3 regions of the Rossellomorea sp. LjRoot5 genome follow, and region 1 is predicted to be linked to each of the others. Evidence: riboswitches for the same ligand, from Rfam matches in the RefSeq annotation. Region 1 holds a riboswitch; each other region holds the start of a gene.
The links. A riboswitch is a leader RNA that binds a small molecule or an ion and turns the genes downstream of it on or off. The one in region 1 is predicted to bind lysine.
Positions count from the first base shown of each region.

Region 2: linked by a shared signal. The riboswitch ahead of ACSQ2E_RS07360 (aspartate kinase) and the one ahead of lysA (diaminopimelate decarboxylase) in region 1 are both predicted to bind lysine.
Region 3: linked by a shared signal. The riboswitch ahead of ACSQ2E_RS03740 (Na+/H+ antiporter NhaC family protein) and the one ahead of lysA (diaminopimelate decarboxylase) in region 1 are both predicted to bind lysine.

Region 1 is NZ_CAXUQN020000001.1:3,432,775-3,443,397, reverse strand. Features, by position in the region: gene ACSQ2E_RS17535 (DUF4179 domain-containing protein) at 1-1,137, shown strand, start outside; gene ACSQ2E_RS17530 (PTS mannitol transporter subunit IICBA) at 1,334-3,241, shown strand; gene ACSQ2E_RS17525 (BglG family transcription antiterminator) at 3,328-5,397, shown strand; gene ACSQ2E_RS17520 (mannitol-1-phosphate 5-dehydrogenase) at 5,403-6,542, shown strand; gene ACSQ2E_RS17515 (2OG-Fe(II) oxygenase) at 7,085-7,732, shown strand; lysine riboswitch at 7,851-8,027, shown strand; gene lysA (diaminopimelate decarboxylase) at 8,142-9,428, shown strand; gene ACSQ2E_RS17505 (ABC transporter permease subunit) at 9,539-10,408, shown strand; gene ACSQ2E_RS17500 (ABC transporter permease subunit) at 10,405-10,623, shown strand, end outside.
Region 2 is NZ_CAXUQN020000001.1:1,442,740-1,453,362, forward strand. Features, by position in the region: gene ACSQ2E_RS07350 (hypothetical protein) at 1-127, shown strand, start outside; gene uvrC (excinuclease ABC subunit UvrC) at 124-1,893, shown strand; lysine riboswitch at 1,994-2,172, shown strand; gene ACSQ2E_RS07360 (aspartate kinase) at 2,360-3,598, shown strand; gene ACSQ2E_RS07365 (YslB family protein) at 3,658-4,095, opposite strand; gene ACSQ2E_RS07370 (succinate dehydrogenase cytochrome b558 subunit) at 4,447-5,055, shown strand; gene sdhA (succinate dehydrogenase flavoprotein subunit) at 5,129-6,892, shown strand; gene sdhB (succinate dehydrogenase iron-sulfur subunit) at 6,892-7,659, shown strand; gene ACSQ2E_RS07385 (bifunctional metallophosphatase/5'-nucleotidase) at 7,772-9,367, shown strand; gene ACSQ2E_RS07390 (acyl-CoA thioesterase) at 9,504-9,974, shown strand; gene ACSQ2E_RS07395 (helix-turn-helix domain-containing protein) at 10,121-10,345, shown strand; gene ACSQ2E_RS07400 (MarR family winged helix-turn-helix transcriptional regulator) at 10,605-10,623, shown strand, end outside.
Region 3 is NZ_CAXUQN020000001.1:758,986-769,608, forward strand. Features, by position in the region: gene ACSQ2E_RS03720 (bifunctional metallophosphatase/5'-nucleotidase) at 1-408, shown strand, start outside; gene ACSQ2E_RS03725 (YunC family protein) at 465-767, shown strand; gene ACSQ2E_RS03730 (HD-GYP domain-containing protein) at 1,069-2,181, shown strand; gene yunB (sporulation protein YunB) at 2,240-3,004, shown strand; lysine riboswitch at 3,084-3,265, shown strand; gene ACSQ2E_RS03740 (Na+/H+ antiporter NhaC family protein) at 3,382-4,944, shown strand; gene ACSQ2E_RS03745 (sodium-dependent transporter) at 5,225-6,751, shown strand; gene ACSQ2E_RS03750 (methionine/alanine import family NSS transporter small subunit) at 6,753-6,860, shown strand; gene ACSQ2E_RS03755 (M23 family metallopeptidase) at 6,900-7,901, opposite strand; gene lipA (lipoyl synthase) at 8,121-9,038, shown strand; gene ACSQ2E_RS03765 (YhcN/YlaJ family sporulation lipoprotein) at 9,111-9,845, opposite strand; gene ACSQ2E_RS03770 (YutD family protein) at 9,949-10,224, shown strand; gene ACSQ2E_RS03775 (hypothetical protein) at 10,268-10,576, opposite strand.

The sequences.
Region 1 (10,623 bases):
AAGAGTGTTGTCGCGGATGACGTGCAGACGCTCGTCTTTTATGAAGTAGAAGATCTCAAGGGAGAAAATCGTTATCTGATGAACCCTTATGAAGGAGTCATCATCGAGAACGAATACGATGTCATGAAGAGGGACGAGCAATCCAGTTTCTACTCTCCTCCCCGGGATCAAGAAAACCTACATAATGATAAGAAAAATGTCTATAGAGGAACCATCAGTCTCCAGCCGGTCTCAGTGGACGAGGGGACGATAAAATTACAGATTGTACGACTCATGCAATTAAACGAAGACCCTTCATCCGGTGAATTAATCGGCGGCGGGGAAATGAGATTTGCCGAAGGGGGCTGGAGTTTTGAGATTCCATTCGAAAAGAAGCCATCCCGTGTCCATAAGCTGGATAAGAAAATGGAAGTGGCAGGCATTCCCGTCCGTTTGGATCAAATGATGATTGCCCCGACCGCAACGGTTCTTGAATATAGCTTTCAGGAGCAAGAAAAGGAAGGGCGGATCGACATGATGACCTTTGAGTCGATTGAATCGAAAGATAAAAAATGGAAGGCGGATCAATTCGGAGGCATGATGTTCGGTGGATATTCAGACAATGAGGGATGGAATTCCTTTAAAACAGCCTTTGACACACTCTATTTTGATGATCCTAAGATAGTGACCATCCGATTTGGATCGGCTCATCTATTTGTAAAGGATCAAAAAGTCATTGAACTCGATGTAAATAAAGAGTTGCCAGATACTACTGAGTATCTCGGAAACACGATCACCATCGACGACATCAAAATCGGTAGCCCGACACAAGTGACCCTCACACACGATTTGCCGAAAGACCGTGAGTATGAAAATGTGAACTATATCTATTATCGGACTGCGGAAGAAGAGGAAGATTACTACTCAATCGGTGTAAGTGGCGGCGATGGCATATTGATGGACAAAGAGGGCCAGATGTACGAGCCGGGGTCATATGAGTACGAGAAAATAGAGGAGCCACGTTACTTTGAAACGAAACAAACCATTGATTTTTACAACGATGGCACAAATGATGACGTCATACCGACCGAGCTTGTGATAGACGGCTACAGCACCACCCAATACCTGGACGATTGGGTGAAGGTGAAGCTGGATTAACCGGGTGAAGGGAACAGTACAATGCTGTTCCCTTTTTTCTTGGTCCTCCAAGGGAATATCTTCCCCAATCAGAGAAACAATAGGTTTGTCGTCACCAGGGTGACAAAGTTAGTTTTCATCATTCTTGAAACCTCCATGCTGTAAGGCCTATCATTAAAATAAGAAATCATTATCTATACATGAAAGGATGAGAGAAGTGGCGCAATCCAATATGAAAGTTGCGGTACAAAAATTTGGTAACTTCCTCAGTTCTATGGTTCTGCCGAATATAGGCGCCTTTATCGCTTGGGGTTTAATTACAGCGTTGTTCATACCAACTGGGTTCTTTCCAAATGAAAGCCTTGCCAAACTGGTCGGGCCGATGGTTACGTATCTGTTGCCGTTATTGATCGGGTATACAGGAGGTAAGCTCGTACACGACCAGCGTGGTGGTGTCGTGGGTGCGATCGCGACAATGGGTGTCATTGTCGGTGCACCGGAAACACCGATGTTCTTAGGTGCCATGGTTATGGGTCCTTTGGGAGCATATGTAATCAAGAAGTTTGACGGATTGATCGAAGGAAAGATCAGAGCAGGGTTTGAAATGCTCGTGAATAACTTCTCAGCGGGTATCCTGGGAGGAATCCTGGCGATTCTGGCATTCTTAGGTGTCGGACCTGCCGTAGATGCCTTCACAAGTCTACTTGTTGAAGGTGTGGATTGGCTCGTAGCAGCTGGACTGCTTCCGTTAACAAGTATCCTGATCGAACCGGCGAAGATTTTATTTTTAAATAATGCCATTAACCACGGTGTCCTGTCACCAATTGGTTTGGAGCAGGTTCAACAGGGTGGAAAATCGATTCTATTCCTATTGGAAGCAAACCCGGGACCAGGTCTTGGTGTTCTTTTAGCCTTTATGTTCTTTGGAAAAGGAACAGCGAAGCAATCGGCGCCGGGAGCAGGAATCATTCACTTCTTTGGTGGGATTCATGAAATCTACTTCCCGTACGTATTAATGAAGCCGATGCTGTTCATATCCGTCATCCTTGGTGGAATGAGCGGAGTATTTACTCTTGTTTTATTAGGTGGAGGACTGGTATCACCAGCGTCACCTGGTAGTATCATCGCGATTACCGCGGTTACACCTCCTGAAGGAATGGCGTATCTGGCTAACTTTGCAGCGGTCCTTGTTGCAACAGTTGTGTCCTTCATCGTGTCTGCCATCGTCTTGAAATCAAGCAAAGCGACAGACGAAGATATTGAAGGCGCTACAAAGAAAATGCAGGAAATGAAAGGCAAGAAGAGTTCCGTTGCCGGACATGTGAGCAATGGGACAATGCCTGAAGAAGTGAACAAAATCGTCTTTGCCTGCGATGCAGGGATGGGATCAAGTGCCATGGGTGCTTCCCTCCTGCGTAAGAAAGTGAAGGCAGCAAATCTGGATGTCAGCGTCACGAACACCTCCATCAGTAATCTTCCATCAGATGCACAAGTGGTCATCACACAGGAAGAATTGACGCCTCGTGCGAAAAATAAACTTCCGAATGCGTATCATATCTCAGTGGATAACTTCTTATCCAGCCCTGAGTATGACAAGCTGATCGCGAGTCTTCAGGACGGGATCACGAATGAACAGGCAGAGGTTGTCGAAGAGGCAGAGGAAGAAGCGGTGAACGCCGAACCGAATGCAGATCACGATGATGATCTACTGCTTGAAGAGAACATCTTCATGAATCAGTCATTTTCCACAAAAGAAGAAGCGATCCGTTTCGCTGGAGAAGCTCTTGTTAAAGCAGGATATGTGGAAGAAAGCTATGTAGATGCTATGATTGATAGAGAAGGAATCACATCTACGTATATGGGTAATAATGTATCGATTCCACACGGTACGGAAGACGCGAAGAAAGCCGTCATCAAATCAGGATTCACCGTCGTTCAAGTTCCAGACGGCGTCGACTTCAACGGAGAGAAGGCGAAGATGATCTTCGGTATCGCCGGTAAAGACGGTACACATCTTGAAATCCTGTCTGGCATCGCCGTTGTCTGCTCAGAGCAGGAAAACGTCGACCAGATGGTTCGGGCGAAGTCAGCCAAGGAACTGAAAGACATCATCAACAGCAACTAGAGTAATCATTCAGAAAGGCGGGATCCCTGCCTTTCTGTTCTCATTTCTTTTGGAAAAAAGCTCATGATAGGGAAAGAGGGGGAAGGATGTTTATTACATCAAGGGAAAAATCCATTATAGAATTGATTGTAAAAACATCTGGGAAACATACCGTTTACTCTCTTTCTGCGTTTTTGAATGTGAGCGGGAGAACCGTACAGCGAAATTTGAAATCAATCGAAAGCATTTTAAAACAGTTTCATTTGGAATTAAAGAGGACGGCTAATGAAGGTCTGTTCATCGATGGGAAGAATGAGCATATCTATCGTTTAATACAAAATCTTGCGGATGTGCATCCGACCGACGAAACCCCTGAGGAACGAAAGCTTAATCTCCTGATCATCCTTCTGCACGAAGGCCCTTCTTTTAAAAAACAGGTCCTGGCACGTCAGCTCGGAATCAGCGTGACGACCTTGTCTTCTTATCTGGATGAGCTTGCCGATTGGCTACAAAAATATGGGATCACCCTGACGAGGAAACGAGGGGTTGGGGTGGAGCTTGTGGCAGAAGAAGCCGACAAGCGTCATGCCCTGGCAAGTTTTTTCCTCGTCCATTTTTATGAAGACATTATCGAGGCTCTTTATGGGATGCAACAGGGTCTTCACCTTGATGAACCTGTTCTCGGCTATTTCAAACCGGACTATTTACTTGCCGTTGACAAAGTAGTGAATCATCATTTGGCAGACGAGCAGATCACGTTAACGGACAGCGATTACATCGGTCTTGTCGTGCATATCTGCCTGACCGTCCAGCGAACCGAAGAAGACTTCGGATTACAGCAAAGGGAACCATCTGAAGAAGAGGCACTGGGTGAGTTCCAGTTGATGGACATGATATGCCGGGAACTGAAACAGCGGCTATCCGTTTCAATCAACCATCTGGACGTCCAATTCTTGACGGTCATTTTGAAAGGATCAAAGGTGCAGGATCCAGAAGTCGTTTACTATGACAGCATCCTCCTTGGGCATCTCATCAAAAATGTCATCAAGGATGTGTCTGAAGACCTCCACGTGGATCTGTCCGATGATTTTTCCCTGTTTCAGGGACTCCTTGCCCATATGGGACCGTCCATCTTCCGGTTGCAGCAGGAGCTTGATCTTTTTAATCCTCTGACGGATGAAATCAGGAAGAAGTATCCGGTCTTATTTTTAGCGGTGAAAAAGAGTCTGGAAATGGAGTTTAAGGATATCTCGTTTCCTGATGATGAGGTGGCGTTCATCGTCCTTCATTTCGGATCCGCCATGCTGATGAATGAAGAAAAGGTCAATATTCAAGCCGTAGTCGTATGTCCGACAGGAATCGGGACGTCCAAGATGCTCGCCAGCCGCATCCAGCGGGAACTGAGCATGATCAATAAGGTTGAAATTCTTTCGATAAAAGATTTCCAGACAGCGAATCTTGAGGAGTACGACATTGTCATTTCTACAGTCAGGCTTCCCTTTACTGAAGTGGAGTACATTCTGGTGAGTCCACTATTGAGTGAGAAGGACATCGGATTCATACAAAGCTACCTGCAGAATAACGTCGAGAAGCTGACGAGGAAAAAATATTTGAAACCATCACCGAAGTCTGATGGGAAAGCCGAAGTGAGAATGCTCCTTCAGGAGATTAAAGACGTCCATTCCAGCATGGAAGCCATTCTTACCAATTTTCGCGTGTACAGAAAGCAGTCGACGGGAAATCATGTGAGGATCCTTAGTGAAATGGTCGACCAGGTGAACCGGGACGGACTTCTTCAACAGCCTCGAGCGGTCCTGGACCAACTGATGGAAAGGGAGAAGAAAGGCGGACTAGGTATCCCGAACACGAATATGGGGCTTTTCCATTGCCGGGATGACAACGTAAATAAACTGATCTTCCAGGTGGCCCATCTGGATGAACCTTGCAAGATCAAGGGGATGGATGGTGCGGAGATGGAGATGAAGAGCCTCCTCCTGATGCTTGCCCCGGAAGTATTGAGCAGGCGGGAACAGGAAATCCTCAGCCTGATCTCTACAAGCTTAATCGAAGATCATAGATCGATGATGATTTATTCGTCCACGAATGAAGCGATCATCCTGAAGAAACTGGAAGAAATCTTTCTGGACTACTTACAAACTAATTTGATAAAGGAATGATGATGTTGAAACAAGCCGTACATTTTGGAGCAGGAAACATAGGCAGAGGGTTTATCGGAGCATTGTTTTCCCAATCAGGTTACCACGTGACCTTTGTCGATATTGCGGAACAAGTAATCAATAAACTGAATGAAGAAGGACGCTATGAGGTGAAACTCGCAACCGAGTCGATGGAAACGGAAACGATCGAGAATGTGTCCGGCCTGAACAATCTTCATCAGGAAGAGGATGTGATCGACACGATCGGCCGCTCCACTTACTTGACGACGGCCATCGGACCGAACATCCTGCCACGGATCGCTCCACTGATCGCAAAAGGGATCGCTAAGCGAGTGGCTTCTTCAGAAGAACCGTTATACGTGATCGCATGTGAAAACCAGATCGGTGCAACGGATATTTTGAAAAAGCATATTTTAGAAAATCTTGATGAAGAAACGGTTGCAAAGCTTGAAGGCAAAGTCTACTTCTTCAATTCAGCGGTGGACCGCATTGTACCGATGCAGGATCAAGGTTCTTTGGACGTCCTCGTTGAACCATACTATGAGTGGGTGGTTGAAACGACGGAAGAAATCCCGCCTGTTGTAGGAATGACGATTGTTGAAGATCTTGCACCATTCATCGAGCGGAAGCTGTTTACGGTGAACACGGGACATGCTGTCATTGCTTACCTTGGATATCTGAAAGGGAAATCTACCATTGATCAGACATTAGCCGATGACGAAATCGCTGTACAAGTGAAGGAGACGTTGAAAGAAACAGGCGCCTATCTTGTGAAGCAATATGGTCTCGATGAAAACGACCACCTTGCTTATATTGATAAAAACATCGAACGCTTCAAAAATGCCTACTTGAATGATGACGTCACCCGTGTGGGACGCGCGCCGATCAGGAAGCTTGGTCCCGATGACCGCTTGATCCGTCCGACCACCGAAGCCCAAAAAGCGGGATTGTCTTATTCGTATCTCGCCAAAGCGATTGCAGCAGCGTTACTGTTCGACAATCCTGAAGACGAACAAGCCATGGAAATCCAGAGCATGATCAACGAGCACGGCCCTGCTCATGTCTTGAAAGAAGTGAGCGGACTGGATGCGAATAGTGAAATCGTGAAGGAAGTATTGGTTCAGTATGAAGCATTGAAGAAATAAATTGATGGACTGTCGGATGGGATCCGGCAGTCTTTTTTGTTCTTTTTAGAAGGTTATATTTTCAGACCATGTATTTGGTAAATAAAAAATGATGAGGAAGACGTTTACGACAATGGTAGTAAAAAACTAAACCTTAAAGTTGATTGGAGCGGAAGGTGCTCGACTCCTGGGCTCTACTCACGCCCCGCGGAAAGCGAGCACCTGGAGTGGAAATCAACCACTACTCGTTTTATTATAAAGGTTTCCATACGTGTCCTTTCTGTGACACCCTCCAACCCACTCCAATCCTACACCTGAGTCACCCACATTATTTTTCAGGGGAAAAAGAAAAAATAAAGATAGAATTCCCCTCATCCCGGGTGTAAAATATAGTAAAATACACTCTCATACTTTGACATCCAGGAGGAAACAACCGAATAAAATATACAGTTATGCCTATTGTTGCTATCACTTTTTCGAGTCTGGAAGATTTAAAGAATGCTTCCACTAATATAAGAATTCAGAATGTTAAAAATACGATAAGAGGTTGATGAAAGTTGGCAATGAATACGACTGAAATAGCTGTAAAGGAACAAACGATTTTTCACCACACCGGGAATAAGATCAAGACGGAAGACCGGGATATCCAGATCATCGCGAAAATGGAGGAGCCCCTGATCGTCGTGCTTGGCAATGTACTGAGTCATGAAGAATGTGATGAACTCATCCAATTGTCAAAAGACCGTGTCGAACGCTCAAAAATCGGGAATACAAGGACAGTCGATGGACTGAGAACAAGCAGTTCTGTATTTTTAGAAGAAAGTCATGACGTCGTGACACGAGTTGAAAAGCGAGTCTCTCAGATTATGAATATACCCGTTGAGCACGGGGAGGGTCTTCAAATCCTGAACTATAAACCGGGTCAGGAATACAAGGCCCACTTCGATTTCTTTTCGGCATCGGCAAGGCCGGTGAAGAACCCGAGGATCAGTACCCTCGTTATGTATTTGAACGACGTAGAGGAAGGCGGGGAAACTTACTTCCCGAAGCTGAATCTCTCTGTTTCTCCACAAAAGGGAATGGCGGTTTACTTCGAATATTTTTATGATAATCAAGAATTGAACGACTTGACGCTCCATGGCGGCGCACCGGTTGTCATCGGGGATAAATGGGCTGCGACCCAGTGGATGAGAAGGCAAGCTTTTAAGTAATGGAAAGGAGGAGTAACCCAAGGGTGGGATGCTCCTCCTTTTTAGAACATTCAAAAACCAATTGACATCCATTTCAAGAGAATGATATAGTTATTCCAATAAAAATATACAGTCACTCTCTGATAATAGAGGCGCGAGAATGATGAGTACCTTCTTTGAGAATAATGGATTCCGGGATAAGTTGGGAAAGGCAGATCGCCGAAGCAGAAAATAGCCAATTCTATTTTTTGTTGGGCCAGCATTGAAGAAATGCTGGACTGTCACAATGCAAAAGTTGTGGAGCACTATTGAAGAGATGTTAATACATAGTCTTCATCTTGTTTCCGTAAACTTTGATGAAAAACCGTATGAGCATCTGCTTCATACGGTTTTTTGTGTTTTTTTTAGAGAGTCTAAAGGAGTTTAGGATATGAGTACAGTTGATGTGAATGTTCAAGGAGATTTAATGATCGGTGGGCTGGGTACAGGTGAATTGGTGGAAAGATATGGCACCCCCCTGATGGTTTATGATAAAGGGAAGATCCGTGGGAATGCGAAATTGTTCCGGGATGCATTCAATGAAAGTGGTCTGAAATATCAGGTGGCATATGCGAGTAAGGCATTTCTTTGTAAAGAAATGGTGCGCTTGGCGGAACAGGAAAACCTATCGTTGGATGTCGTCTCTGGCGGGGAATTGTATACGGCACTTGAAGCTGGATTCCCGGCGGCACGCATTCATTTTCACGGGAACAACAAGTCCGAAGAGGAGCTTTTAATGGCTCTTGAAGCTGAAATCGGCTGCTTTGTCGTCGATAGTTTCCTTGAACTTGAACTGCTGCATGACCTGGCAAAAGAGCGGGAGCAGGAGGTGCAGATCCTCATCAGGGTCACACCGGGCGTGGAAGCCCATACCCATGAATACATCACGACGGGCCAGGAAGATTCGAAATTCGGATTCAGCATTTCAAACGGACAGGCGGCCACGGCGATTCAGCTTGCGATTAGAAAGCCATACTTCTCATTGCTCGGTCTCCATTCCCATATCGGATCCCAGATCTTTGAACAGGAAGGCTTCGATCAGGCGATCCTGGTACTGTCTGATTTCATGCAGCGGATACGGATTGATTTGGACGTCACGATGCCGGTGTTGAATATCGGTGGAGGTTTTGGTGTCCGGTACACGGAAGAAGACCAGCCTTTGCCGATTCCGACCTATGTCAAAGGAATAACGGATAGTGTGAAGAACTATTTTGCCAAAAATGAATACCCACTCCCGGAAGTATGGGTGGAGCCTGGTCGAAGCATGGTGGCAGAAGCGGGTACGACGTTATACAAAGTGGGTTCGAAGAAAATCATCCCGGAAGTGCGTACGTATGTGGCGATTGACGGAGGGATGACGGATAATATAAGACCGGCTCTGTATCAGGCGAAGTATCATGCAGTACTTGCCAACCGTCCAAATGAGGAATGTACGGAACGTGTGAGCATTGCGGGGAAATGTTGCGAATCTGGTGACATGCTCATCTGGGACCTGATGCTGCCGCCGACGAATTACGGTGATATCCTGGCTGTCTTCAGTACGGGGGCATACGGGTATTCTATGGCGAGTAACTATAACCGGATACCGAGACCTGCTGTTGTGTTTGTGGATAACGGGGTATCCCGGGTCGTGATCGAACGGGAGACGTATGCGGATCTTGTAAGGAAAGATCGGTAGGGAAGAGAGAGGTGGAGTCCAAAAGGGTTTCCACCTTTTTTTATGGGATTTTTTGGGTGACTATGGTAATATAAAGGAAACTTTATCCAATGAATTCGGAGGATCAATCTATGAATCTCAAATCGATCGGTTCCATGGTGATGAAATTTGTCTTCGTTCTGTTCGGGATCGTCCTCCTGACGGCACTCATCGGTTTGTTCAATGATGGCGTGGACCTCAGCCTGCAACAATATATGCTCAACATTGTGGAGATTTCAACATCCCTCGTCCATTCTGAGTCGATGACCATCACGAATGAATCGAACAACTCGTATCCGATGTTCCCGGCATTCTGGGAGCCGTATTTCTATTCTGTTTCAATCTTTTTGTCTGCCTTTCTTTTATCCGTCCTTATGGGCATCTTCCTTGCGTACTTCACACATTTGCTGCCCTCCCGTTGGTCAAAGTTCATCCTTAGAGTGACAAATCTTCTCGAGTCCACACCTGATATCTTCATCTTGATTGTCATTCAATACAGCGTCATCCTCATTTTGAAAGAGACGGGTGTGCTGCTGTTCCCTATTGTCGGCTCTCAGGAAAAGGTGTATCTCGTTCCGGTTGTGACCCTGTCCATCTTGCCGACAATCATGTTGTTCCGGATCATCTATCTACTGGTCAATGATGAATACGGGAAGACGTATGTTGATCTGATCAGAAGCAGGGGGATGTCCAAGCACTCGATTTTCTTCATCCATGTCCTGCGGAATATCGCGTTCAGCTTATTGAATCATTCCAAATCTATCATTCTTTTTCTCTTATCTTCCTTAATCGTGTTTGAAAGATTATTTAATATTTATGGCATCACACACTTCATCCTGTCATTCTCTCAAATGGATGTGATCTGTTTCAGTCTGATCATGTTTTATCTGCCTGCTTTTGTCCTGCTCATCCTCATCAGGCTCATCGTTGATCGGAAAACCGGGCAGAAGGTGGTGATATGATGTTGAAAAAACTGATGAAGAATCGGTCATTTATAATGGGGTTTATTTTTCTGTTCGGTATGTTTGCCGCAAGTCTTGTTTACTATGTTGGCTGGGGGGATGAGGTGCCGAAGCTGGATCTTGTGAAAAATGAAGAGGGGGATTTTCTCAGCCCTCCATACTCCCCGATAGAGTCTCCACCACTTGGCACCGACAATTTTAACCGGAATATCTTC
Region 2 (10,623 bases), 2.0 Mb from region 1:
GGGGATCCAGGTGGATGGATTCGTTAAAGTCGAGAAGCATTTCCATTCCAGTGAGCTCATCGATCCCATCTATCACGACCTGACATTATATAAATGGGAGAAACAGAGGGAGGAGGAAGAAGGATGAATCAGAATATCACGAATAAATTAGCGCTGCTTCCCGACCAACCGGGCTGTTATTTAATGAAAGACAGGCAGGGTACGATCATCTATGTGGGAAAGGCCAAAGTATTGAAAAACCGGGTGCGTTCCTATTTCACCGGCTCCCATGATGCGAAAACCCAGCGGCTGGTAGGGGAGATCGAGGATTTCGAGTACATCATGACGTCATCTGACCTGGAAGCCCTTGTCCTCGAAATGAATTTGATCAAAAAGTATGACCCTAAATACAATGTCATGTTGAAGGATGATAAAAGCTATCCGTTCATTAAGTTAACGAATGAACGCCACCCGAGACTCATTACCACAAGAAAGGTCCAACGGGGAAAGGGAAAGTATTTCGGTCCCTATCCTAATGTCGGGGCGGCAAATGAAACGAAAAAACTTCTCGACCGCTTGTATCCTTTACGGAAATGCTCGAATCTTCCCGACCGTGCCTGCCTTTACTATCATATCGGCCAATGCCTTGCTCCCTGTATTAAAGAAGTGAGCAAAGACACATACCGTGACATGACAGATGAAATAACCCGATTCTTGAACGGCGGATACAAGGAAATCAAGAACCAGCTGACGGTGAAAATGAATGAAGCCTCGGAAAATCTGGAATTTGAAAGAGCGAAGGAATTCCGCGATCAGATTCTTCATATCGAAGCGACCATGGAAAAGCAGAAAATGACGATGACCGATTTCACGGATCGTGATGTGTTCGGATATTTCGTTGATAAGGGCTGGATGTGTGTTCAGGTATTCTTCGTCCGGCAAGGTAAGCTCATTGAGCGGGATGTGTCATTATTCCCTCTCTATAATGAACCTGAGGATGAGTTTCTCACGTTTTTAGGTCAGTTCTACTCCAAATCCAACCACTTTAAGCCGAAAGAGATCTTTCTGCCTGAAGCGATTGACATCGATCTCGCGGAAAAACTTCTGGAGGTAAAAATGACCCGGCCGAAACGTGGAAAGAAGAAAGAGCTTGTGAAGCTTGCAGAGAAAAATGCCAAGCAGGCACTTGGAGAAAAATTCGCACTGATCGAGAGAGATGAAGAGCGGACGATTAAAGCCATTGAGCGCCTGGGGGATCATATGGGCATTTATACGCCTTTCCGGATTGAAGCCTTTGATAACTCAAATATTCAAGGAAGTGATCCTGTTTCGGCGATGATCGTCTTCTTGGACGGGAAACCTGCCAAGAACGAATACCGCAAGTACAAGATTAAAACCGTCAAGGGGCCAGATGATTATGATTCCATGAGGGAGGTTGTCCGGAGGAGATATACGAGAGTGTTGAAAGACGGACTTCCTTTACCGGATCTCATCATCATCGATGGAGGAAAAGGTCAGATCGAAGCGGCAAGGGATGTGATTGAGAATGAATTGGGTCTCGACATCCCGATCGGTGGCCTTGCGAAAGACGACAAGCATCAGACGTCGGAACTGCTTTACGGAAACCCGTTGCAGATCGTCCCCCTCGAAAAGCGCAGCCAGGAATTTTATCTCCTGCAGCGGATCCAGGATGAAGTTCACCGGTTCGCCATCACCTTCCACCGTCAACTTCGAGGAAAGAGCGCATTCCAGTCGACCCTTGACGACATCGACGGCATCGGTCCAAAACGGAAAAAACAGCTTCTTAAACACTTTGGTTCAATGAAAAAGATGAAAGAAGCGACAGTGGAGGAATTTACAGAAATCGGAATTCCAGAAGCCGTGGCAAAGATATTGGTGGAGAAGTTGAAGTAGCAGCTGAATAAATGAATTCAATTTATTTAAAAATTGTGCATTGAATCACAATTTTTTATGTGCTATACTTAACAAAAATTTATAACATTATCACTTTTTAAGTGGTGATAGAGGTGCGAACTTCAAAAGTACAGGTAAAGAGGGGGATGAGCCCCGCCGACATGCCTGGAAAGGGGAGAATCGCCGAAGTGGTTATAGTCTCATGCTATATCTGCTGGTCCTGCGTTTAAGAAATGCAGGATTGTCAAGATGATTCAATCTTGGAGAGCTATCTCACAATGCCGATGAACCTATTTGTATGTTCTGCTGTATGTTCATAAAGCAATGAGATATTATTCTCATTGCTTTTTTTATTATCAGCGCAGGATTTTGTTATAAAGATCCTGTCCTATGAACGTTTAGGATGATTGTGATTGTACTCTTCATCATGAAAAAGAGCGGCGACGCTCAGAAAGAGGGAGAAGTCGTGAGTATTATTATTCAAAAATTCGGTGGCACTTCAGTAGGGTCTGTGGAAAGAATTCAAAATGTTGCGTCTAGGATCATTGAAGAAAAAGAAAGAGGGAATGATGTGGTCGTCGTCGTATCTGCCATGGGAAAAACGACGGATACACTTGTTGGTCTTGCAAGGGAGATCACGTCCCAACCGAGCAAAAGAGAAATGGATATGCTGCTCTCAACCGGGGAACAGGTGACCATTTCACTCCTTACGATGGCCCTTATCCAATCGGGACATGATGCCATTTCATTCACGGGCTGGCAGGCTGGCATCGAAACGGAATCTGTCCACAGCAATGCAAGGATTACAAATATTCATACCGATAAAATGACGACTCACCTTCAGAAAGGAAGAGTGGTCATCGTGGCGGGATTCCAGGGCATGACAAATTCGGGTGAAATCACAACACTTGGCAGGGGCGGGTCGGATACAACGGCCGTTGCGATTGCAGCTGCCCTGAAAGCGGAGCGCTGTGACATCTATACAGACGTAGACGGGGTTTACACGACAGACCCCCGCTATATAAAAGGAGCAAGGAAGTTACCGTCGATTTCCTATGATGAAATGCTCGAACTTGCAAACCTCGGGGCGGGGGTCCTGCATCCAAGGGCTGTGGAGTTTGCCAAGAATTATCAAATTCCTTTAGAAGTCAGATCCAGTATTGAACGAGTGGAAGGAACGTATATTGAGGAGGAAGCAAGCATGGAACAGAACTTAATCGTACGAGGGGTAGCCTTTGAGAATGAAATTACACGCGTCACTGTATTTGGACTGCGAAATGCTTTAACAGGACTATCATCTGTGTTCACAACGTTGGCCGAAAATCATTTGAACGTAGATATCATCATTCAGACCCAGACGGATCAGAAAACGACCAATCTATCTTTCTCCATCAAGGAGCACGATCTCGATGAAACCCTCGCTGTTCTGGAACGAAATAAAGAGCAGTTGAATTTCACACACGTCGAGCATGAGAGTGGGCTTGCGAAAGTTTCCATCGTCGGTTCGGGGATGATTTCAAACCCGGGTGTGGCCGCGGAAATGTTTGAAGTACTGGCTCAAAATGACATTGTGGTGAAAATGGTCAGCACTTCTGAAATTAAAGTGTCGACAGTAGTGGATGGCGAGAATATGCAAAAGGCGGCAGGTGTCTTACATACGGCCTTTCATCTGGATGCCGTGAAGATGGAAGAAGTCACGCTGTAAGATCATCATGAAAAAGGGTTGTCCTGAATGATCAGGGCAACCCTTTACTAGGAGATTGACTACTCAATCCGGTCTTTGTCGTCCCATCTTACAACCACTTTGACCGATTGACTCCGTTTATGTAATTCGTCAGCAGCTTCTGCCACACATTTTCTTAGAAGCTGAATTTGTTCGGCAATAAAGCCCGTTTCCAGTTTGAAGTTCACATCCGTTTTCAGTGACAGACGCCGTTCGATTACAGGTCCATTCAATTCAAATGTCATCTCATTTCTTTTTTGTTCCAGAAGTGTAAGGGTGCCCCATCCTGCTTCCTCGAAAAAGGAAGATATTTCTTCCGTTGACTGAAGGGGGAATTTCCTCGAGAGCTGCTTTCCTCCCCAGTACAGGATATCGGGTGTGTGCTTTCCTAATATGTCTGGAATCAAGATGTCGCGTAACATTTCATATCCGAAGATTGGAACGGACGGCTGATGTACTTCTTCTTTTTTCTGTTCCAAGTAAATCCCCTCTTTCTATAAAACTATTATATACATGAAAGAGGTAATTATCATCCCATACCTTGAAAAAATGACCTTGGGATATTTTGGTGCTATAATATTTATTGTTTATTTATTAGAATTTTCGAACATTTAATCAGGCAAAACCTCATGTTTTTCGTTGTTGATATATTGAAAATATTTTTGCGATATTGTCGAATTTATGTATACGTTTTCTTGACGCTTCCACTCCTTGGGAGTAAAATGAACATGTCACATTATTGTTACAATATAAAATATGTATCGTTGTCTAATCATTAGTAAAAGGTATTAGAAAACGAATTCATATTTTATCATTAAGGGGGGTAAATCATGGCTGGAAATCGAGAATTTAATTATCGCAGGCTTCATTCATTGCTAGGTGTTATTCCAGTTGGATTATTTTTAACACAACATTTAGTCGTGAACCATTTTGCCACTGGTGGGGAAGAATCATTTAACCAGGCGGCACATTTTATGGAAAGTCTTCCTTTCCGTTATTTCCTTGAAATCTTTATCATCTTCCTTCCATTGTATTTCCATGCAATTTACGGAATTTACATTGCATTCACTTCCAAGAATAATGCAAGCAGGTTTGGTTATTTCCGTAACTGGATGTTTTTACTTCAACGCGTATCTGGAGTGATCACATTTATTTTCGTAACATGGCATATTTGGGAAACAAGGGTCGCTGCAGCGTTCGGCGCTGAAGTGAATTTCCAGATGATGGAAAATATTTTATCCAATCCGTTGATGTTAGGATTTTACGTGCTAGGTGTTCTTTCAACGATTTTCCACTTTGCAAATGGATTATGGTCATTCTGCGTTAGCTGGGGACTTACGGTTACACCTCGTTCTCAATTAATTGCTACATATGTTACGATCGGGATTTTTGTTGCGTTATCGATTGTCGGTATGCGTGCAATCTTTGCCTTCGTATAAGCAGAAAAAATATACGAGTCTGATAGATAGGTAAGTGCTCTTAGAAGTATGGTAGGAAAAGGAGTGAGTCACGATGAGTAAAGGCAAAATCATTATTGTCGGTGGCGGTTTAGCCGGCTTGATGGCCACAATTAAAGCAGCAGAAAAAGGAACGCAAGTCGATTTATTCTCACTGGTACCCGTTAAGCGTTCTCACTCTGTTTGCGCGCAAGGCGGTATTAATGGAGCCGTTAACACAAAGGGAGAAGGGGATTCTCCTTGGGTGCATTTTGATGATACCATTTATGGTGGGGATTTCTTAGCGAATCAACCGCCTGTTAAGGCAATGACGGAAGCAGCACCCGGGATCATTCATTTGCTGGATCGTATGGGTGTCATGTTTAATCGTACACCGGAAGGATTACTGGATTTCCGTCGATTCGGTGGCACGCAGCATCATAGAACTGCTTTCGCCGGTGCAACGACTGGTCAGCAATTATTATATGCATTGGACGAGCAGGTTCGCCGTCATGAAGTGGCCGGGTTAGTAAGCAAGTTCGAAGGTTGGGAATTCCTTGGAGTCGTCATTGATGACGATGGAGTCGCAAGAGGGATCGTTGCCCAGAACCTTCAAACGATGGAGATCAAATCATTTGCAGCAGATGCCGTAATCATGGCTTCCGGTGGACCGGGGATCATCTTCGGTAAGTCTACAAACTCTGTCATCAATACGGGTTCAGCTGCATCAATCGTCTATCAACAAGGTGCGTATTATGCAAATGGTGAGTTCATTCAAATTCACCCGACAGCCATTCCTGGTGACGATAAACTTCGTCTTATGAGTGAATCGGCGCGTGGTGAAGGTGGACGTGTATGGACATACAAAGACGGTAAGCCATGGTACTTCCTTGAAGAGAAGTATCCTGCATATGGTAACCTTGTACCCCGTGATATCGCCACACGTGAAATCTTTGATGTGTGCGTAAACCAAAAGCTTGGTATCAATGGCGAGAACATGGTTTACCTCGATCTGTCTCATAAAGATTCAAAAGAGCTTGATATCAAGCTTGGCGGAATCATTGAAATCTATGAAAAGTTCATGGGCGATGATCCACGTAAAGTCCCAATGAAAATCTTCCCTGCCGTTCACTATTCAATGGGTGGACTATGGGTCGATTATGATCAAATGACGAATATCCCTGGTTTATTCGCAGCAGGTGAATGTGATTATTCTCAGCACGGTGGTAACCGCTTAGGTGCTAACTCATTACTATCCGCTATCTATGGCGGTATGGTTGCAGGTCCTAATGCGATTAAGTATATTGAAGGACTTGAGAAAACGGTAGAATCTGTCCCATCTTCATTATTCGACCGCTATGTGAAACAGGAAGAAGAAAAATGGAACAACATTATGTCTCTGAATGGCACTGAGAATGCTTATGTCATCCATAAAGAGCTTGGGGAATGGATGACGGATAACGTAACGGTCGTACGTCATAATGACAAGCTTCAACAAACGGATGAAAAGATCCAGGAATTGATGGAACGTTACCAAAATATCAACATCAATGACACGGCTAAATGGAGCAACCAAGGGGCGACATTCACACGTCAATTGTGGAACATGCTGCAACTTGCCCGCGTCATCACAATCGGTGCATTAAATCGTAACGAAAGCCGCGGAGCCCATTACAAACCTGACTTCCCGGACCGTAATGATGAGGAATTCCTGAAAACGACGATGGCAAAATACAATGCCGCGACGAACACTCCTGAATTCCATTATGAAGATGTAGATACATCACTGATTGCACCGCGTAAGCGTGACTATTCTAAGAATAAAGGGGGAAGTAAATGATGAGTGAAAATAAAAAAGTCCGTTTTATCATAACTCGTCAAGAAAGCCCGGAAACAGCCCCTTTCCAAGAAGAGTTCGAACTTGATTACAGACCGAATATGAACGTCATTTCCGCCTTGATGGAAATCCGTCGTAATCCGGTCAATGCAAAAGGGGAACACACAACTCCGATTAACTGGGACATGAACTGTCTAGAAGAAGTGTGTGGAGCTTGTTCAATGGTCATCAACGGTAAACCGAGACAGTCTTGTACGGCTTTGGTCGACCAACTCGAACAGCCGATCCGTCTTGAGCCTATGCGCACATTCCCTGTTGTCCGTGACCTGCAGGTAGACCGCAGCCGCATGTTTGACAGCTTGAAGAAAGTGAAAGCATGGATTCCGATTGATGGGACGTATGATCTTGGTCCTGGACCGCGTATGCCTGAGAAGAAGCGTCAGTGGGCATATGAATTATCGAAATGCATGACTTGTGGTGTATGTCTGGAAGCCTGTCCGAACGTAAACAGTAAGTCAGACTTCATCGGACCAGCACCATTATCTCAAGTGCGCTTGTTCAATGCGCATCCAACAGGTGCCATGAACCAGGATGAACGCCTTGAGTCAATCATGGGCGACGGTGGACTTGCCAACTGTGGGAACTCACAAAACTGTGTTCAATCCTGTCCAAAAGGAATTCCTTTGACGACTTCGATTGCGGCACTAAACCGTGAAACCACGTTCCAAATGTTCAAAAACTTCTTCGGAAGCGACCATATGGTTGATTAATACTTTCTAATGAAAAGCACTTTCCTTCGGGGGAGTGCTTTTTTGTTATGGCTCATAAAATGAAGTCAATTGTCGCATAGTAGACTACAAATGAGCATATGGAGTGATGAGTGTGAAGCGAATCGGATTGATATTCGTCATCTTGTTATCCAATCTATCCCCTGTTTACCTGGATGAGGTGAAAGCAAAGGAAGAGGAAGATGGGGGATCTTTCCGTCTGACGATCCTGCATACGAATGATGTTCACTCTCATTTGGAAAATGTTCCGTATTTGCATACAGCAATTAAAGAAGAGCGTAAAAAGGATAGGGAAGCCCTTTTGCTGGATGCGGGGGATGTGTTTTCGGGTACGTTGTTTTTTAATGAATATCTGGGACAGGCTGATGCTGGATTCATGAATGAAATTGGCTATGACGCCATGACGCTGGGAAATCATGAATTCGATAAGGGAAGTGAGGTGCTCGCGAACTTTATTAAGAAATTATCCTTTCCCGTGGTGAGCAGCAATGTGGATGTCCGTCTTGATCCTAATCTTGCTCCTTTAATGAAAAGTAATATTCCGGAACAGTCAGAAGGTGGAAAGATTTACCCTTTTATCATTCAAACTGTCAAGGGAGTGAAGATTGGCATCATCGGACTCACAACCGAAAATACGGCTTTCCTTTCTGCTCCAGATAAGAAGATAGTCTTTCTTGATGCCGAAAAGAAAGTGCGTGAAGAGATGACAAAACTTCAGGCAAGGGGCGTGAATCACATCATCCTGCTGTCTCATCTGGGAGTTCGACAAGACAAAGTGTTGGCTCAAAAGGTGAAAGGAATCGATATCATTGTCGGCGGCCATTCTCATACACGATTAGAATCCCCGCTTGTGTACAATTTGAATTCGGAACCGACTCTGATTGTACAGGCGGATGAGTATGGAAAGTCACTTGGTAAATTAATGGTTGTATTTTCCGAAAAAGGGGTACTGACCGGGTGGAATGGTGAGCTGCTGGATGTGTTGGCCAAAGATCAAATAGGGAATGACGTTTATCCTCCTGATCATTGGGCAGAAAAGAGATTGGCACAATTGCGGAAGCCCATTGAAAAGGTAGTAAAGACCATGGATGTTGGTGTAACCAACATCCCATTAAACGGGAATCGTCAGGACGTTCGGACCAAGGAGACCAATCTAGGCAACCTCATTACAGATGCCATGCTGGAAAAAGCGAATCAATATGCCCCGACCCAAATCGCATTTCAAAATGGTGGTGGAATCAGAAATTCTATCGGTACGGGGAACATTACCTTGGGAGATGTGTTGGAGGTGCTGCCATTTGGGAATACCCTTGTCACATTGAACCTGACGGGTGAGGAGATCCTTCTCGCCTTGGAACACAGTGTAGCGAACCTGGACGGGGAGACAGGTCAATTTCTTCAAGTATCGGGCATGACATTTCGCTTTGATCCCTCAAAGCCCATTGGCAATAGAATAACGGAAGTGAAAATACAAGGGGCTCCTCTTGACCATTCCAAGAGGTACGGGGTCGCAGTCAATGCATTCCTTGCAGATGGAGGGGATGGTTTCACGGTATTGAGACAAGCGAAGGAAAACGGCAGGATATCCGAGTTGCACCTCAATCTGTATGAGGTGATGAGTGAGTATCTGACCAGGCATTCCCCTGTTTCCCCGCAAGTGGAGGGAAGAATCGTGGAACGAAAAGAATAGGTAGGAAAGAGCCGGTTTTTCTTGCCGGCTCCATTTTATGCATATAGGTTTCTTATTTTTCAGAAAAGGGGTATAATAAAAATGAATGATCATTCATTTTTTATTTCCATTTTCGTTTACTAAAGGAGGAGCCAATTTGAAACATTTTACATACATTGAAGATATAGAAACATGGCAACAAGAATTTTCATTTTCTATCCATATTAAGGTCCGGTTTTCTGAGACTGATATGTTTGGACACATGAATAACACCGTTCCATTCACGTATTTTGAAGAAGCCAGGATCGAATATTTAAAGCACATTGGATTTATGCAAAACTGGGTTAAACCCGAGCATGATACGATCCCTGTCGTTGCAGATTTACAATGTGATTTTGTAAAACAAGTATTCTTCGACGAGACGTTGAAGGTATATGTGAAGGCAGATCGTGTTGGTCGCTCTTCAGTAGATTTACATTACATGGGTCTGAATGAAGAAGAACAGGTTTGCTTTACTGGTAGAGGAACCATGGTGCAAATATCAAAGGAAACTGGAAAAGGTGTCCCTTGGACGGGAGAAATGAAGGCGAAGCTCCACAGCGAAAAGGTGGTCTCGAGCCCGGTTTAGGTTGTGAAAGAAACCGCTGCCTATTTTTTCATCTAACTTCCTTCTCTATGTCACTCTAAACCCTACCTTCACATATGATATTCTGACGACCAACAATACCCATCCCCGCGGTTTAAAGCTGGCGAAGGCAAGGAGGGTTACCATAATTGAAGGACAATGATTTTACACACAAACCGTTGCTCACCAAAAGAGAAAAAGAAGTATTCGAACTGTTGGTTCAAGACAAAACAACTAAAGAAATTGCTAGTGATCTATTTATTAGCGAGAAAACAGTTCGAAATCATATTTCCAACGCCATGCAAAAGCTTGGAGTGAAGGGGCGATCTCAAGCTGTTGTAGAGCTTCTTCGCATGGGGGAACTCAAGCTTTAAATGTAAGGGACTGATTCTGATGCCGAACAATTAACAGGTTTCTAAACATGATACCTATTAATGTTTGAATGAGGGTCAGTCTCTTTTAGTTCTGTTCCCTTTTGAGAACTTGTCTTGAATTTTTCCACGAAAAAGGCGAAAATGCTAGTAAGGGGAATACGTGCTTGACCAATTATGGATATACGGAGCTAAAACTAAAGCGTTCCGGGTTATCAAAAGGAGTAAATGTCCGGTTTCTGAATGTAAAAGGAGAGAAATAATGACGAATTCTAATGAGC
Region 3 (10,623 bases), 2.7 Mb from region 1:
CTAAATGCGGGTCTTCTCATAGAGGGACTTGACGAAGGAATGGTGACAAAGCAGGATTTGCATCGCATCCTTCCCCACCCGATCAACCCCTGCATGATCCGAGTGAAGGGAGCCGAGCTGAAGGAAATCATTAAGCAGACTCTTAATGAGGACTGGCCGCATCTTGAAGTGAAAGGACTTGGTTTCAGAGGGAAAGTGATGGGAAGGTTCGTGTATTCGAATATCTACTTTGAAGACCATGACATCTTCATCGGAAACGGTCCGATCGAGTCCGGGAAGATATACAAGCTGGCCCTGCCGGATATGTTTACATTCGGCCACTTCTTTCCGGACCTACAGAGGCTCGAGAAGAAGTACTTTATGCCGGAATTTTTACGGGATGTCCTCGAATGGAAATTGAAACAGTAAATGTCTCACCGTTTCCACACTCATGACATACATATGAGTGAAGGGAGCGATGAAACATGATGAATGTATCTCCGATTACCATTGGGGGACATACCTTTACAGCGATTTCTGTTGCACTTCCGAAAACCAATCTCCTCGTCGTGACGAGTGAAAAAGGATATATAATGTGTGGGGCACTTGATGTTGCGCTGCTCAATGAAAAATTAAAGGACAGGGGGATCATCGCTGGAAGAGCGGTTGGTGTGAAAACCATCGATCAGCTCCTCGATGCGCCGCTGGAGTCCGTTACCTACGAAGCAGCGAATCTCGGCATCCACACGGGAATGGCCGGAAAGGACGCGCTGTTGAAAATGATATAGACATGAGAATGACCAGTACTCATTATTGAGTGGCTGGTCTTTATTTTTGAGGGAGTGATTGCGTCATTTTAAGAATTATTGCGTCAAAATCGATAGTAAAGTAATTGCGTCAATTAACAAAATAAGGTAACAAAAATCCTCTTCAGCCGGCACGCGACACCTTCATAAAATTCATCTGAACCCTTCGATATTCTTTCATGAATATATAAACAAATACACCTTGCAAGCTCCTTTTTATCCTTTATAATGGAGATACTAGGAAATTTTGTCGAAAAATGAAATAATTACATAGGAGAATTCTATGAGGCTTATATCAACAAGGGCTTTGAAACCCGGCATGGTTCTAGCTACAACGGTATATAATATGAGAGGTCAAGCGTTGATTCATGATAATGTTCCCATTACAGAACGCATGATCCACAGATTGCAGGAGCTTAGTATTCAGTATGTTTATATTGAAGACTCTCTTTCAAGTGGAATCCATGTGAAGGGGACCGTTTCGAGTAAAGTGAGACAAGAGGCGGTTCAGAATATCGAGATGGCCTTCAATCAATTAAGCACCTCCAAAGAGAAGCCAAGTCTCCTTGTGATTGAAGATAGTGCCTCTCAATTAAAGCAGGTGATTGATGTCGTCCTGTCCGAGGTAAAGGCGAATAATGATCTTCTGACGATTTTGACAGATGTGTTTACATACGACTCCTATATATTTCATCACTCTTTTAATGTTACGTTATATACACTTTCCATCGGTCTTGAACTTAAGCTTTCACAGAAGCAGCTGGAGCAGCTCGGGGTTGGGGCGATCCTCCATGATATCGGTAAGATGCTCGTGCCTGAAGAGATCCTGTTAAAGCCCGGGAAACTTACGGAAGACGAATTCTCGGAAATCAAGAAACACTCTGAACATGGCTTTGACATTCTGAGACAGCTTCATTCAGTTTCCCTGATCATCGCACACTGTGCCTATCAGCATCATGAGAGGCTCGATGGCTCGGGTTACCCGCGGGGGATCAAGGGTGAAGATATTCATCCGTTCGCAAAGATCATCGCTGTGGCCGATGTATTTGACGCCATGACGTCAAACCGGGTGTACAGGAAAGCCATGCTTCCTCATCAGGCATTGGAGGTCTTGTATGCGGGATCGGGAACATTGTTCGATTCAAATGTGATTGAAGCCTTCCGCTCATCGGTTGCGATGTATCCGAATGGTATGATCGTGGAACTGAATGATGGACGGAAAGCAATTGTGACCGATCAAAACAGGGGCGTCACAGACCGCCCTGTGGTACGAATCATCGAAGAAGATGGTCAGGAGTTAGACTCTCCTTATCCACTCGATTTAAGCAAGGAATTAGACAAGGTGATCACAGGCTTTGATCCGGATTATGAACCGCAATCTCTTAAGATTAAATAATTTTTTGCGCTAAACCCTCCTTACAATGCATACAAATAGCTTGTAAGGGGGGATTTTTTTGTCAAAGTTCAAAACCTACAAACCCCGAAGAGGAGGTCCGCTGCCTTTTCGACATGTCATGATCATTACGTTTCTATTCTTTATGATCTCAACGGGATTCGGATTGTGGATCATTAACAAAGGGTTGAAGCCGACTCTCCTTGCGTATGCCGAAACACAAACAAGCAGGATCGGTACCCTGGTGATAAACAAAGCGATCAATAAGAAGATTGCCGACGTACTGGATATTTCAGATATAACAGAAGAAGTGAAGAATTCAGAAGGAGATATCGTTTCATTTAAATATAATACACAGACGATCAACAGGGTCCAGGCAGAAATTACGAATCTTGTGCAGCAGAATCTTCAGGAAGCAGAAGCGGGGAATATTGAAAATCTAGAATTTCTCACTGAAGTGGAGCTTGATGAAGGGAAGTCGAAAACATCGAAGGGCATTACCTATTCTGTTCCATTGGGGCAGGCAACGAACAACGTATTGCTCGGGAACCTGGGGCCGAAAATCCCGATCCGCTTTCATTCCATCGGTGATGTACGTTCCGATGTGAAAACGACGGTTGAGCAGTTCGGGATCAATAATGCGGTTGTGAAGGTATTTGTGGAGCTTGAAGTGAATGTGCAGATCATCATCCCGTTTGCAACGAAAACCGAAACAATTAAGCAGGATATCCTGGTTGCGATGGGGACCGTTCATCTGGATGTACCGCAATTTTATAACAATGGTGGAGGGGAATCGAGTCCTTCCATCGAATTTCCCACAAATTAGTCAGGAAAAAAAGTTGTCAAAAGAATGATAGTTTGGTATATTAATAAAGAAAATTTTATAACACACCACATCATCAGTCCGATGGGGTAGAGGCGCAGAGTTCAAGAGTAAGCTGTTTGAGAATGACAACTGTGAGAACAGATGAAAGGGAACTTTTGCCGAAGTAATTATACATGTCAAATGTGTATTTGCTGGGGTTATCTTGAAGAAGGATAACACTGTCATTATAGGGAATCTCTATAATGGGGAGCTACAGATCGTGATGGAGCACTTAAATTACTTACTAAGGTAATGATAGCTTCTCTATCGTTGCCTTTTTTTATTATCCTCTATCATGCTACGATGGTTCCCCCCCTATCAAATAGGAGGAGGACACTATGGAAAACACGATTTACTCATTATTACCACCCCTTTTAGCCATTCTTATGGTTATCCTTACAAGACGGGTTCTACTTTCATTGGGAGTAGGAATCGTTGCGTCTGCCTTTCTGTTGGCAGATTTCTCAATTACCAAAACATTCAGCTTTATGTGGGACGCCTTTAAAGGCATCTTTGTCGCAGATGGCGGACTTAACACCTGGAATGTCTACATCATTTTCTTCTTACTCATTCTTGGTATCATCACGGCATTTGTGAATATTTCCGGCGGGAGCCGCGCATTCGGTGAATGGGCGATGAAACGTGTGAAGACACGACAGGGCGCACAGCTTCTAGCTGCGGTACTGGGTATCATCATTTTTATTGACGACTATTTTAATGCCCTTGCTGTCGGACAGGTTTCAAGACCCATCACGGATCGTCATAGAATCTCACGTGCTAAATTAGCCTATATCATTGATTCAACATCGGCTCCGATCTGTGTCGTATCCCCGATTTCAAGCTGGGGAGCGTATATTATCGGGATCATCGGCTCCATTCTTGCAACACATAATATCACGGAGTACACGGCATTCTCAGCGTTCATTCAAATGATTCCAATGAACCTATATGTATGGGCAGCAGTACTGCTTGTCGTCATGGTTGCCTATAAGGGACTCGATTTTGGAAAAATGAAAGAGCATGAAGTACGGGCCCTTGAAACGGGAGATCTTTATGATCCAGGCAAAGAGATTCCCGGCGAATTGAAAAATGATCTCCCAGTCAGCTCAAAAGGCTCGGTAGGCGATCTTGTCTGGCCGATCGTTGCCCTTGTCATCGGGACTGTTTCCATGATGCTGTGGACTGGATATCAAGCGGTGGGATCCTTTGACCTGCTGCCGATCTTTGAAAATACGGATGTAACCAAATCCTTATTGTATGGTGGATTATTCGGACTTCTTATTTCCCTGATTTTCTTCCTTCGCCAAGTCAGCTTGAAAGGAATCGAAGCGGGTGCGATCGGGACAGCTGTAGTGGAAGGTATCAAGTCGATGCTGCCGGCTGTTTACATCCTGATATTTGCATGGACGATCGTGACACTCATCGATCAGCTGCAGACGGGTACGTATCTTGCTGGCCTCGTTGAACAATCGAATCTGCCGATGCAGGCACTTCCGGTCATCTTATTCCTGGTTGCCGGCATCATGGCATTCTCAACAGGAACATCATGGGGATCGTTTGGTATATTACTGCCGATCGCAGGTGAAATTGCTGCAGCTTCAGACGTGAGCATCTTACTGCCTGCCATGGCAGCGGTACTGGCGGGATCTGTATTGGGTGATCACTGCTCACCTATTTCTGATACAACGATCCTTTCTTCCACAGGAGCGGGAAGCAACCATATCGATCACGTGCTCACACAGCTTCCATATGCCGTAATCGGTGCGGTTGTTGCAGCCATCGGTTACCTTGTATTGGGGTTCACCGGCAGCACCATTCTTGGTCTCGCCGTAGTCATCATTTTGATCTTGGCCTTTTCCTTTTTGTTCGGTGAAAAAGCAAAGCCTGCATCTGCAGAGTAATTCATAAAAACCAGGAGCCATGTAGGCTTCTGGTTTTTTTATGGATTCACATAGAGTTCTCCTCCTGATCCTATCGTCTCCTGTTCTCCAAAATTCGACAAAATTCTTATAGTGAAATAGTACTGTAGAAATTTGGTGAATTTCTCAATAAATCACTAAAATAAAGCTTTGACAATTGGCCTGGAACTAGCTATACTGTCTTTAGATTATAAATAATCTGAAAATATAAAAATTTCAAATACCTCATGGGGGTAGTTGGAAAGAACTAGGGGGGAACAGCATGGAGAAACGTGCACAATTTGGGACACGGGCAGGATTTATTCTGGCAGCTGTCGGTTCAGCAATCGGACTGGGGAACATTTGGCGTTTTCCGGCAGTGGCGTATGAAAATGGTGGGGGAGCTTTCTTTATTCCTTATTTATTCGCTCTTCTAACAGCAGGTATTCCATTATTAGTACTTGAATTTACAATTGGTCATAAGTACCGTGGTTCAGCACCGTTATCTTATTTCCGTCTTAATAAGAAAACAGAATGGCTTGGATGGTGGCAGGTCTTAATTGCATTCGTCATCTCTACCTATTATGCCGTCATTATCGCATGGGCGATGTCGTACAGTGTATTTTCTTTCAATTTAGGCTGGGGGAAGGATACAGAGTCATTCCTGTTCAATGATTATTTAAAATTGACCGTGGACGCGGGTCAGACGGGAAGTGTGGTTCCTGGGGTATTCATCCCGCTTGTAATTGTATGGGCCGTTACACTGGGTATTCTTTTCAAAGGTGTAAAGAAAGGAATCGAAGTAGCGAATAAAATCTTTATTCCAGCACTTGTTATCTTATTCTTAATTATCGTTGTTCGCGCTTTAACTTTACCCGGCGCGATGGATGGTCTGGATGCGTTCTTCAAGCCTGACTTCAGTAAAATTGCCGATCCGGGTGTGTGGGTGGCGGCATATGGACAGATTTTCTTCAGCTTATCCATTGCCTTTGCCATCATGATTACGTACTCAAGTTATTTGCCAAAGAAATCGGATATTACGAACAATGCGTTCATTACAGGGTTCAGTAACTCCGGCTTTGAATTATTGGCAGGTATCGGGGTGTTTGCGGCACTTGGTTTCATGGCCCAATCACAAGGTGTGGCAGTGCAGGATGTAGTAAGCGGCGGTGTGGGTCTGGCGTTTGTTGTCTTCCCGCAGATCATTAACGAATTCCCGGCATTCAACGAAGTATTTGGTTTCTTATTCTTTGTTTCACTTGTACTGGCCGGTCTGTCTTCGTTGATTTCCATTTCGGAAACCTATGTAGCAGCCGTATCTGAGAAGTTCGGGATTTCCCGTAACAAAGCCGTACTTTTCGGTGGTGGACTTTCAGCTATCGTTTCCATTCTTTTTGCCACACAGGGTGGACTGTTATTCCTAGATGTAGCGGATTACTTCATCAACCAATTCGGAGTGGCGTTTGTCGGATTAGTGGAAGTAGTCGTGATCGCCTGGTTCCTGCGCAAGCTGGGAGGATTCCAATCCCATGCGAATGGAATTTCGGATATCCAGCTTGGTGCCTGGTGGAAAGTATGTCTCGGCGTTATCACACCGATCGTGCTTGGATGGATGATGTTCGGATTATTCAAAATGAATTTACTAAAAGAGTTTGAAACGGAAACTGGTAACTACGAAGGATATTCAGATGCTTTCATTCTGTACAGTGGATGGTTCGTAGCTGCCTTTGCCATCATTGTAGGAGTGGCCTTCGGATTTAAACGCTGGCATGCCAAGACAGAAGCCGATAGCTATAAGGGGGTAAGCTAACATGACTGGTAGCGCAATTACAATGATGATAGTCGGAATGGTCATCATCTGGGGTGGATTAGCAGCTAGTATCATGAACGCTGTTTCCAAATCAAAAAAGCAGGTATAGAGAAAGAAGCAGACGATGGAATGTCCATTGTCTGCTTTTTTAATGTTTCTTGCTTTTGATCCTGTCCTGGCGTTCCCACATTCTAAGATGGGGGTAGGGATCAAAGGACCATTCAGTAAGGCCATTATCCTTATACATTCCATAATGCAAATGCGGCGGGAATTTCCCTGACGTTCCCGGAGGTCCATATCCTGAGCTTCCGACACCGCCAATCACCATGCCCGGCTCAACCACTTGTCCGACATGAAGATCTTTGGCAAAACCACTCAAATGGGCAAAATAATGATACGTATTATTGATGTCACGTATCCCGATGCGCCAGCCTCCATAACGATTCCAGCCTTTCATCTCGATGATGCCGTAAGATGTTGCTCTCACCGGTACACCATAATCAGCGAAGAGGTCCGTCCCTTCATGGATCCGTCTTCCACCCCATCCACGGGCATCTCCCCATGTGTTCCGGTAACTATAGTTAAATCTCAGGGGAAGCGGAAAGGCTTTTTGATTGAGATGAATCGTTCCGTACTGTTTATATATTTTGGCATTTCCCATTATGATACTGACGGTTTTATCCCGCTTGTAATAATCCCAGAGGGCAAGCTTGAAGTTGTCGTGATCAATGCCATAACGGAGTATGAAGTCGGTTAGAGCGGCAAGGATATCTTCATCACTTTTCAGGCTAGCTTTCCCGTCATGCTCCCCGTCCCGACCGATTCCATTGAAAAGCGCGATCGTTTCAGGATTGTCATCTTCGGGGTGGGGGTTCAAAGGACCGACCCACTTTTCAGGCTCTACATAAATCGAGATGAAAGAGGATGGTTTATCCCTGTCTTTACGGGCAAACCGGAGACTGCGTTCATACTGATCGATGGCAGCCAGGTAGTACCAGGGGATATGCGTCAAAGCCTCGCTTTTTTGAAATAATTCCATTCGTTTCGTGTAAATTTGTTCATCCGTAAGCTTTTCTGCTGCATAGCTCTTAAACGGACTGATCGCTAAGAAAAATACGATGCAGAAGATCAATCGTTTGTACAAAATCATCCCTCCATTTTTAGGGGCCTATATGTAGTTTGTATCGTTCCGGGGGATTCATAATCATCAATAAATGGTAATAGGACATCACATGCTTGTTTTCACTTTTTTAGTATGATAAAGTGACAAAAGAAGTATATTGATGATGGCTTTTTTTACATAGGATGAACGAGACAACGTTTCACTCTTTGCCTAAGTCAGAATTATTTAGGATTGGAGATGAGGGGTATGAGTAAGAAAGATGAACACATTCGTAAACCGGATTGGCTTAAGATTAAGCTGAATACGAACGATAATTATATGGGTCTGAAAAAAATGATGCGTGAAAACAATCTTCATACAGTTTGTGAAGAGGCCCGTTGTCCTAATATTCATGAGTGCTGGGGAACGAGACGTACGGCCACGTTCATGATCCTGGGTGACATTTGTACACGTGCCTGCCGTTTCTGTGCCGTTAAAACAGGACTTCCGACTGAATTAGACTTGAAAGAGCCTGAACGTGTTGCGGATTCCGTACAATTAATGAACTTGAAACACGTCGTCATTACAGCGGTTGCGCGTGATGACCTGAAAGACGGCGGTTCACAAGTCTTTGCTGAAACCGTCCGTGCTATCCGTCGTAAGAGCCCGTTTACATCCATCGAAGTGCTGCCTTCTGATATGGGTGGGGTATTCGAAAATATCAAGACATTGATGGATGCCAAGCCTGACATCATGAACTACAATGTCGAAACCGTCCGCCGCCTGACTCCAAGAGTTCGTGCCCGTGCGACTTACGACCGGACATTGGAATTCCTCCGCCGGGCGAAAGAATTGAATCCGGAGATCCCTACGAAATCGAGCATCATGGTTGGTCTCGGGGAAACGAAGGAAGAAATTCTCGAAACGATGGATGATCTACGTGCCCATCATGTTGATATCGTGACATTAGGTCAATATCTGCAACCATCGAAGAAGCACTTGAAGGTTCAAAAATATTATCATCCTGATGAATTTGCCGAACTTCGTGAAGCGGCAATGGAAAAAGGCTTCAGCCACTGTGAAGCAGGTCCTCTTGTTCGTTCTTCTTACCATGCCGATGAGCAGGTAAACGCAGCAGCGAAATCCAGACAAGCTAAAGGTGAGCAGGAAGTACAGAACGCATAATTTCATATAACTAGAAAAGGACTGACCTGTCGGAGATCTCTCTGACAGTCAGTCCTTTTGTACAGATAGAGGTTAGTCCATCATGTTATCATTGCCGGTATAGTCATTGCGCTTTTGACGGTCCATATTGATCTTATGGGTATCATCATCACGCATTTCGTATTGATCAGACGTCATTTCACCGTTGGCGTTTTCACCTGAGTCGACATTTCTACCTTGTGGAGAGTCTTTGAGCATCAGGTTGATGGTATCGTCAATGGCTGTATTCGCATTTTTGCTGTCACTATCCATCTGGGCAAGGTTTTCAACGTTGCGCATCAATGCTTTATCATCGGTTACATAGACATGGTACCAGCGCGGAATGACGGACATAGCTGTTTTCTTAACCTGATCGGCTACTTCGAAGCGTCCTTGTTTATCTTTTTTGTCGGTCACATAAGAGACAAGAACTTCTTCGTCCGTGACGAGGGTAGAGCAATCTTTCACGTCAGGAAGGGCAACACTCATTTTGCTGATGCTGTCGGCTACCTGCTCGCGATTGATACTGTACATGTCCTTGGTGGAAATGTTTTGACCACCGGTAGGGCTCTTCTGCTGGCGGACATAACCAAAGTCTTCCCCGCGGTGTGCCCCTTTTTTGGTCCAGCCATTGTCGTTATACAGGTCTTCCCTGTCACTTACGTTAATGGTATTCCCGTTGTCGTGGAACATTTCCTCATTGGCTGTGTCGATGCCATTACAGGCTGTCCCGATTAATGTGATGCCGAGGACCGTTGTACCTAAAAGTAATTTATTCAACTTAAACACCCCCTATCCAGTAGGGTGACCATCTCTTATGGGAATTTTTCATAGTAATTAATGGACAATCCGTTATAATTTAAAATAAGGAAACGAAAGTGGGTGGACAGAGGTGATTTGTGTGCAGAACACGTGCTACGAAATCGTCGAGGAATTCAGGGACGGATTCAACGAGGAAGCTTTCAAGGAAAGATATAGCGATATCTTAAGCAAATACGATTATATCCTTGGTGATTGGGGATACGGTCAGCTCCGATTGAAAGGATTCTTCGATGATCACAATCAAAAGGCTTCTTTCGACACAAAGGTGAGCACTCATAAGGATTACTTATATGAATACTGTAATTTTGGGTGCGCTTATTTTCTTGTGAAGAAAGTCAATAAATAATGGTGAAAAGGAACAAACGACGATGGTCGTTTGTTCCTTTCTTTTACTTGTTTTCAGTATACGGCGGCTCTTCATTCACATCCGGGTCGGCATGAACAGGATGTGATCCCGGTTCCTGACGAGGTATATCCTGATGCAGGGATTTATTCTCGTAGTTGAAGGCACTATAATACCGTTGTCCTTCTTCCCAAGGTGTACTCTTGTTTTCAACAGGGGTATGCTTACCTCTGGGAGCACCGTAAGGACCTTCCGGAAGTGTCTCGGGGACGAGGAAATTACGGTATGTTTCTACATTGGAGAAGTCACTGTATTCTTCGTCTTCTTTATCATAGGATTTCCGGTCTTTGCTCATTTTATCTCCCACCTTTCATACCTTTAGTATGTGAGCGGGAGGTGGAG